One region of the Streptomyces sp. QH1-20 genome, then DNA from elsewhere that is predicted to be linked to it. Evidence: riboswitches for the same ligand, from Rfam matches in the RefSeq annotation. Region 1 holds a riboswitch; the other holds the start of a gene.
What was found. Region 1 has a riboswitch for cobalamin ahead of metE (5-methyltetrahydropteroyltriglutamate--homocysteine S-methyltransferase). Riboswitches for the same ligand answer to the same signal wherever they lie in the genome.
Positions count from the first base shown of each region.

Region 2: linked by a shared signal. The riboswitch ahead of AB8O64_RS08865 (cobalamin biosynthesis protein) and the one ahead of metE (5-methyltetrahydropteroyltriglutamate--homocysteine S-methyltransferase) in region 1 are both predicted to bind cobalamin.

Region 1 is NZ_CP166299.1:7,438,098-7,442,276, forward strand. It holds gene AB8O64_RS33195 (glycosyltransferase) at 1-128, opposite strand, end outside; gene AB8O64_RS33200 (DUF2334 domain-containing protein) at 135-911, opposite strand; cobalamin riboswitch at 1,259-1,411, shown strand; gene metE (5-methyltetrahydropteroyltriglutamate--homocysteine S-methyltransferase) at 1,568-3,895, shown strand; gene AB8O64_RS33210 (hypothetical protein) at 4,066-4,179, shown strand, end outside.
Region 2 is NZ_CP166299.1:1,988,348-1,992,526, forward strand. It holds gene AB8O64_RS08850 (class II aldolase/adducin family protein) at 1-72, opposite strand, end outside; gene AB8O64_RS08855 (anion permease) at 186-1,424, shown strand; gene AB8O64_RS08860 (hypothetical protein) at 1,457-1,705, shown strand; cobalamin riboswitch at 1,820-1,962, shown strand; gene AB8O64_RS08865 (cobalamin biosynthesis protein) at 2,093-3,169, shown strand; gene AB8O64_RS08870 (cobyric acid synthase) at 3,199-4,179, shown strand, end outside.

The sequences.
Region 1 (4,179 bases):
CGGGGGCCCGGCACGATCAGCACCCGGTCGTGCCCCGCACGGACGTAGCCCCGGCCGAGCGCGTCGAGCGTGGTGCGCAGCCCGCCGGAGCGAGGGCCGTAGAAATTGGCGATCTGAACGATCCTCATCGCGCCTCAGCCCGCGTCCTCGACGGAGGTCCGGCGGGCGCGGACCAGCTCGGCGTACGTGCACGGGCGGGCGCCCGCGGCTAGGGCCGCGTCGATGGCGTCCAGCGCGCAGTCGCGCAAGCCCTCCCGGGACAGGTCGGCGGGGTGCAGCGCGATCCGGAACGGTCTGCCCCGGCCCGCCCACCGCCGCGCCGCCGTCCGCATCAGCCGGGCCCCGAACCGCTCGCCGAACCCGCCGGGGCGGTGGGACAGCGCGACCATGCGGTGCCGCACGCCGGTCCGCAGGTCGCGCACCCCCAAATGGCTGGTCGTGTAGTCCAGGCCCAGCTCCCGCAGGGCCGTCAGCGCGCCCGGGGAGGCGAGCCACCCCGGCGGTGTGAAGCCCCGTGGGCTGATGTCCACCGAAGCCAGGGCAGCGAGCCCGGCCCGCAGCCGCTCGCGTGCCGCCGGCTCGTCCAGCGCGCAGAACTCGGCGCACCCGCGGGCCAGTACGGAATTCAGCCACCGGCGGGGGAGCGGCCCGCCCGGCACGGCCTCGTGGGCGTAGCCGTGCAGGGACAGCTCGTGGCCGCGCCGCCGCGCCCGGTGCAGCCAGCTCACCAGGGCCGGGTCCTCCGGCAGACCGGGGCCGCGCCAGGCCCCGGGGACCAGCAGCAGCGTCGCGGGCACCCCGCGGGCGTCCAGGTCCCCCAGCCAGCGGCGGCTCTGGGCGAAGCTCCACGGCGCGACGTCGTGCACCGACACCACGAAGGGCGCGCCACCGCCCCGGTCCGCGGCACTCACCGTGCCACCGGTCCGGCGGCGGCCGGAGCGAACACCGCGCGCGACCGCGCCGCACGGGCCGGCCGTCTTCCGATCGCTGCTCTCACGGGCTCAAGGATCCTCTCCGGCCGCACCCTGTGGGTACCCGACACGATCGCCGTCACCGCGCGGAGGGGCACGGCGCGTCGGCACGGCTCGCGCGAGCGCCCCGGGTGCCGGGGAACGGGCCCCTTCCCTCGGCCACGCGTCCTCCCCCGGCCACACGTCAAGATCGAACCCATGCGCGGATTCCCCTACCGGCACTTCGACATTGTGTCTAGGGTGGGAGACGCAGCTGGTTCGCCCCGCCTGCCAGGCGGGAGCGTCGCAAGAGGGAACCCGGTGGGAATCCGGGACTGCCCCGCAGCGGTGAGTGGGAACGACCGCCGTCATACGCACTGGACGCCACGCGTCCGGGAAGCGACGGCCAGTAGGTGCCCGAGGCCCCAAGGCCCAGGGCGCGCCCACGAGTCCGAAGACCTGCCACTGCCCGCACGCCACCCGTGTGCGGTGATCTCGGTGGCCCCGAGGGAGGGCCGGCGGTGGCAGGCAGGCGTGCCCGGCGCGCCCGCCCTCTTCGTCGTCCCTTCGCACCCGGGTCCGCCGTGGTCATTCCGCGACTCGCGAAGGAGAGTTCCGTGACCGACCGCACCGCCACCCCGTCCTCCCGGGCCACCGTCCACGGCTACCCCCGGCAGGGCCAGGGCCGTGAGCTGAAGAAGGCCGTCGAAGGCTACTGGGCGGGCCGCGTCACCGCCGACGCCCTGCACGCCACCGCCGCCACCCTGCGCAGCACCGCCTGGCGCCAGTTGACGGAAGCCGGCGTGGACGAGGTCCCCACCGGCGACTTCTCGCTCTACGACCACGTCCTGGACACCACGGTCATGGTCGGCGCCATCCCCGAGCGGCACCGCGCCGCCGTCCGGGACAACGCCCTGGACGGCTACTTCGCCATGGCTCGCGGCACCCAGGAGGCCCCGCCGCTGGAGATGACGAAGTGGTTCGACACCAACTACCACTACCTCGTCCCCGAACTGGGCCCGGACACCGTCTTCACTGCCGACCCCGCCAAGCCGCTCGGCGAACTGCGCGAGGCCCTCGCCCTCGGCCACACGGCCCGCCCCGTCCTCGTCGGCCCGGTCACCTACCTGCTGCTCGCCAAGCCCGCACCCGGCGCCCCGGCCGACTTCCAGCCGATCACGCTCCTCGACCGGCTGCTCCCGGTGTACGCCCGGGTGCTGGCCGAGCTGCGGGCCGCCGGCGCCGAGTGGGTCCAGCTCGACGAGCCCGCGCTCGTACAGGACCAGCCCCCGGCCGTCCTCAGCGCCGCCACCCGTGCCTACCGCGACCTGGGCGCGCTCGCCGACCGGCCCAGGATCCTGGCCGCCACCTACTTCGACCGCCTCGGTGACGCGCTGCCCGTCCTCGCCAAGTCACCCGTCGAGGGACTGGCCCTGGACTTCACCGGCCCCGCCGCCGCCAACCTCGAAGCCCTCGCCGCGGCCGGCGGCGTGCCGGGCAAGCGACTCGTCGCCGGCGTCGTCGACGGCCGCAACATCTGGCTCAACGACCTCGAACACTCGCTGGCCACCCTCGCCACCCTGCTCGGTCTCGCCGGCCGGGTGGACGTGGCACCCTCCTGCTCATTGCTGCACGTCCCCCTCGACGCCACCGCCGAACGCGACGTGGACCCCCAGGTCGCCCGCTGGCTCGCCTTCGCCCGCCAGAAGACCGAGGAGATCGTCACCCTCGCCCGCGGCCTGAACGAGGGCACGGACGTCATCGCCCCGCAGCTCGCCGCCAACCGCTCCGCCCGCGCCTCCCGCGCCGCCTCGGCCCTCACCCACGACCCGGCCGTCCGGGCCCGCGCCGCGGCCGTCACCGAGCGGGACACCCGCCGCCCGCAGCCGTACAGCGAGCGGACCGCCGCCCAGCGGGCCCGGCTGGGCCTGCCGTTGCTGCCCACCACGACCATCGGCTCGTTCCCGCAGACCACCGAACTGCGCACCGCCCGCGCCGACCTGCGCGCGGGACGGATCGACGCCGCCGGATACGACGAGCGCATCGCCGCCGAGATCCGCGACGTCCTCGCCTTCCAGGAGAAGGCCGGGCTGGACGTCCTCGTCCACGGCGAGCCCGAACGCAACGACATGGTCCAGTACTTCGCCGAGCGGCTCACCGGCTACCTCGCCACCCAGCACGGCTGGGTGCAGTCCTACGGCACCCGCTACGTCCGCCCGCCGATCCTCGCCGGCGACATCTCCCGCCCCGAGCCCATGACCGTGGCCTGGACGAGCTACGCGCAGTCGCAGACCGAGCGCCCGGTCAAGGGCATGCTCACCGGCCCCGTCACCATGCTCGCCTGGTCCTTCGTCCGCGACGACCAGCCGCTCGCCGACACCGCGCGCCAGGTCGCCCTGGCCCTGCGCGACGAGGTCACCGACCTGGAGGCCGCCGGGACCGCCGTCATCCAGGTCGACGAGCCCGCACTGCGTGAGACACTGCCGCTGCGCACCGCCGACCGGCCCGGCTATCTGGCCTGGGCGACCGAGGCGTTCCGGCTGACCACCGCGGGCGTCCGGGCGGACACCCAGATCCACACCCACATGTGCTACGCCGAGTTCGGCGTCATCATCGGCGCCATCGAGGAGCTGGACGCCGACGTCATCAGCCTGGAGGCGGCCCGCTCGCACATGCAGGTCGCCGACGAACTCGCCGTGGCCGGATACGGGCACGAGGTGGGCCCGGGCGTCTACGACATCCACTCGCCCCGGGTGCCGGGCGTCGAGGAGACCGCCGGCCTGCTGCGCAAGGGGCTCGCCGCCATCCCCGCCGAGCGTTTGTGGGTCAACCCCGACTGCGGCCTGAAGACGCGGGGCTGGAGCGAGGTCCGCGGCTCCCTGGAGCATCTGGTCGAGGCGGCCCGGCAGGTGCGGGCCGAGCTGACTGGCGCCGACGCGCGCTGACGCCGGTCACCGCCGCTCCGATCAGGGGGACAGCGGGCGCGGCCCGGCACCGATGTGCCGGGCCGCACCCGCAGTTCACGGCCATTCCCGCTCAAGTGGCCCAAATGCCAACGGACTCTCATGATTGACTGCCCCCACCGGTCATGCCCCCACAGGAGAGGACGGCCACGATGAGCAGGCGCCCCGAGCCGCGTCGAATGATCATCGGTGGGGAGGAGGCGGTGGTGGTGGCCCCCGAGGAGTACGAGCGCCTGGCGACCACCCGCAGACAGGTGGGCGCGCAG
Region 2 (4,179 bases), 5.4 Mb from region 1:
CGTGGAGACCACGTCCGCCCATGTCCGCGGGATCTCCCCGGGGTCGGCTATCCGGTCTTCGGTCGCTGTCATCGTTATCCGCCTCCGGTTGGCGTCACTGCTCGGTCCGTTCCAGTTCACCTTCCGTTCACCCAGGGTCCCTACGGTCGCCGCGTACCTGACCATCGAGCTGATTGCCTGGGTGAATGGAAAACATCACGCTTCTCATCGGGATCGTGATCGTCACGGCCTTGGTGTTCGACTTCACGAACGGCTTCCACGACACGGCCAACGCCATGGCCACCACCATCTCCACCGGGGCGCTCAAGCCCAAGACCGCGGTGGCCATGTCGGCCGTGCTGAATCTCGTCGGCGCGTTCCTGTCCGTGGAGGTCGCGGCGACGATCTCCAAGGGCATCGTCGACGAATCAGGCATCCGGCCGGAGATCATCTTCGCCGGACTGGTCGGCGCGATCGTCTGGAACCTGCTCACCTGGCTCGCGGGCCTTCCCTCCAGCTCCTCGCACGCGCTGTTCGGCGGCCTGATCGGCGCGACCATCGCCTCGGTGGGCACGGACGCCGTCCACGGTGACGCCGTCGTCATGAAGGTCCTCATCCCCGCCGTCGTCGCCCCGGTCGTGGCCGGCCTGGCGACCGTGCTGGCGACCCGGCTGACCTACCGTCTGGCGCGCGACACCGACCCCGAGGCCAGCGCCAAGGGTTACCGCGCCGGGCAGATCGCCTCGGCCGCCCTGGTCTCCCTGGCCCACGGCACCAACGACGCCCAGAAGACCATGGGCATCATCACCCTCGCCCTGATTTCCGGCGGCGCGCTGGGCGCGGACGCCGACCCGCCGATGTGGGTCATCGCCTCGGCCGGCATCGCCATCGCGCTCGGCACCTACCTCGGCGGCTGGCGCATCATCCGCACCCTGGGCAAGGGCCTCGCCGACATCCAGCCGCCGCAGGGCTTCGCCGCCCAGACCGGCGCCGCCGTCACCATCCTGGCCTCCTCCCACATCGGCTTCGCGCTCTCCACCACCCAGGTCTGCTCCGGCGCCGTCATGGGCGCGGGCATGGGCCGCAAGGGCGGCGTGGTGCGCTGGTCCACCGCGGGCCGCATGATCGCCGCCTGGGGTCTGACCCTCCCGGCCGCCGGCCTCGTCGGCGCCGGTGCCGCTCTCCTTGCCGACCAGGGCGACTGGGGCGTCGCCACGGTCGCCGTGCTCGCCGTCGCCGCCTGTGGCGCGATCTGGCTGGCCTCGCGCCGCAAGCCCGTGACGCACGACAACGTCAACGAGCTCGACGGCCAGGTCGCCGAGCCCGCCGGTGTCGTCACCACCGCCCTCCAGGCCGTCGCCCCGCCGCCGGCCGGGTTCGTCCCGGCTCAGGCCGCCACGGCTCCCCGTGAGCCCGAGCGCACCCCGGCCGCCGCGACCGGCTGACGCCGGACCAGCCAGCCTTAAGGAAGTACGCAATGAACATCGACTGGGCATCCCTCGGCCAGGTCTTCGGCGTCAGCCTCGTCGTCACCGTCGCGATGGTGGGCGTCTTCACCCTCGGCATCGTCGGCACGTCCCGCAAGCCCCAGGGCACGCGGGACGGCGCCGCCGGTGCGGCGGCAACCGCCACCGCGCCGACCGCGGTGGCGCGCACCGGCGCGTACGCCTGCTTCGCGCTGTGCGCGGCGGCCGTCGCGTACGGCATCTACCTCATCGTCGCCTGATCGTCCGCGCACGACAGTCCACCCACGGCCCGGGGCGGCCATGGCCGCAGGTCAAACGTGAGTTGACGGCCGTTCCCGGGCCGTGGTGGACTTCCGGGGCCAAACGGCGACAGCAAGAGGAAGCCGGTGCGAGTCCGGCGCGGTCCCGCCACTGTCACCGGGGAGCGCTCCCCCACCCCGTGGGTCCATAGGGGTCACGGCTCGTCGAAGCGAGCTGGAAGACCGGGGGCAGCGCCGATCCGGGAGCCAGGAGACTCTGGTCGCCGGTCACGTCGAACCAGGGCGCGGACCCTGAGTGAGGACACATCGCGATGCCCGGCTGCCGCCCCACACCCCCTCCCTCCGTCTTCCGTGCACCCCTCCGAGGCATGACGGCGGTCTGATCCGATGCGTGCCGATCACGTCGGTTTCGCGTCCGGTGCCGCGCTCGGCTTTCTCGGCGACCTCCTCGTGGGCGACCCCCGCCGCGGCCACCCCGTGGCCGCCTTCGGGCGCGCCGCGCAGGGCGTCGAGCGACGGCTGTGGCGCGACCACCGCGGCTACGGCGCCCTGCACACCCTGGTGTGCGCGGGCGGCACCGCCGCGGCCGCCGGGCTGCTGACCCGTGCCGTACGGAACTCCCCCCGCGCGCAGGTCGCGCTGACCGCCGCCGCCACCTGGGCCGTGCTCGGCGGCACGTCCCTGGGCCGTGAGGCCCGGGCCATCGGCGGCGCCCTGGCCGCCGGGGACCTGGACGTCGCCCGGGAGCGGCTGCCGCATCTGTGCGGCCGTGACCCGCAGGCGCTGGACGCGCAGCAGATCGCGCGGGCGGTCGTCGAGTCCGTCGCCGAGAACACCTCCGACGCCGTGGTGGGCGCCCTCGTCTGGGGCGCCCTCGGCGGTGTGCCCGGCCTCGTCGGCTTCCGCGCGGTCAACACCCTGGACGCGATGGTCGGCCACAAGTCCGCGCGCTACCGGCGGTTCGGCTGGGCCTCGGCCCGGCTCGACGACGTCGTCGGCTGGCCCGGCGCCCGGCTCACCGCCGCCCTCGCCGTCCTGGCCGGCCCCGACCCGCGCGGCGCCTGGCGGGTGGCCCGGCGTGACGCCGCCCGGCACCCCAGCCCCAACGCCGGTCCCGTCGAGGCCGCCTTCGCCGGTGCGCTCGGCGTGCGGCTGGGCGGCACCCTCGCCTACGCGGGCCGCGTCGAACACCGCCCCGTCCTGGGCGCGGAGCTGCGCCCGGTCCGGGCGGCCGACATCGAGCGCGCGGTACGGCTCTCGCGCCGGGTGTCGCTGCTGGCCCTCGGGGTGGCGATCGCCGGGCGGTACGCCGTCACCGGCGCGCGGGCCGCGACGCGCTCCACGAGCGGTGCGCCGACCGGCCGCGCCCTGGGCAGACTTCCGGCGGCCGTCCCGGCCGTACGGACAGCACTACGGATCACACAACGGGTCATAGCTCCGACGCAGCACAGGAGGAACCGGTGACAGCGGACAGGAGCGGGCCCACGGGCCCGCTGGGCGGGGGCCTGCTGGTGGCCGGGACCACCTCGGACGCGGGCAAGAGCGTGGTCACGGCGGGGATCTGCCGGTGGCTGGTCCGCCAGGGCGTCAAGGTCGCGCCCTTCAAGGCGCAGAACATGTCGCTGAACTCGTTCGTGACGCGCGAGGGCGCCGAGATCGGCCGGGCGCAGGCCATGCAGGCCGCCGCCGCCCGCGTCGAGCCCAGCGCCCTGATGAACCCCGTGCTCCTCAAGCCCGGCAGCGACCGCAGCAGCCAGGTGGTGCTGCTGGGCAAGCCGGTGGGCGAACTCAGCGCGCGCGGGTACTTCGGGGGGCCTGGGGGCCCCGGGGAGTCGTCGGGTGCTTCGCTGTACGGCGGGCGGCGGGAGGCGCTGCTCGGGACGGTGACGGAGTGTCTGGAGGAACTGCGGCGTACGCACGACGCGGTGATCTGTGAGGGCGCCGGCAGCCCCGCCGAGATCAATCTGCGCCGCACGGACATCGTCAACATGGGCATCGCCCGGGCGGCGCGGCTGCCGGTCGTCGTGGTCGGCGACATCGACCGGGGCGGGGTCTTCGCGTCCTTCTTCGGTACGACGGCGTTGCTGTCCCGCGAGGACCAGGCGCACATCGCGGGCTACATGGTCAACAAGTTCCGGGGCGATGTGACGCTCCTGGAGCCGGGCCTGGACATGCTGCGGGACCTCACCGGCCGGCCGACCGTGGGCGTGCTGCCGTTCGCGCACGGCCTCGGCATCGACGAGGAGGACGGTCTGCGGGTCTCGATGCGCGGCGCGGTGCGCGAGTCGGTGGTGGCCCCGCCGCACGGCGCGGACGTGCTGCGCGTCGCGGTGTGCGCGGTGCCGCTGATGTCGAACTTCACGGACGTGGACGCGCTGGCCGCGGAGCCGGGCGTGATCGTGCGCTTCGTGGACCGCCCGGAGGAGCTGGCCGACGCGGATCTGGTGATCGTGCCGGGCACCCGGGGAACGGTG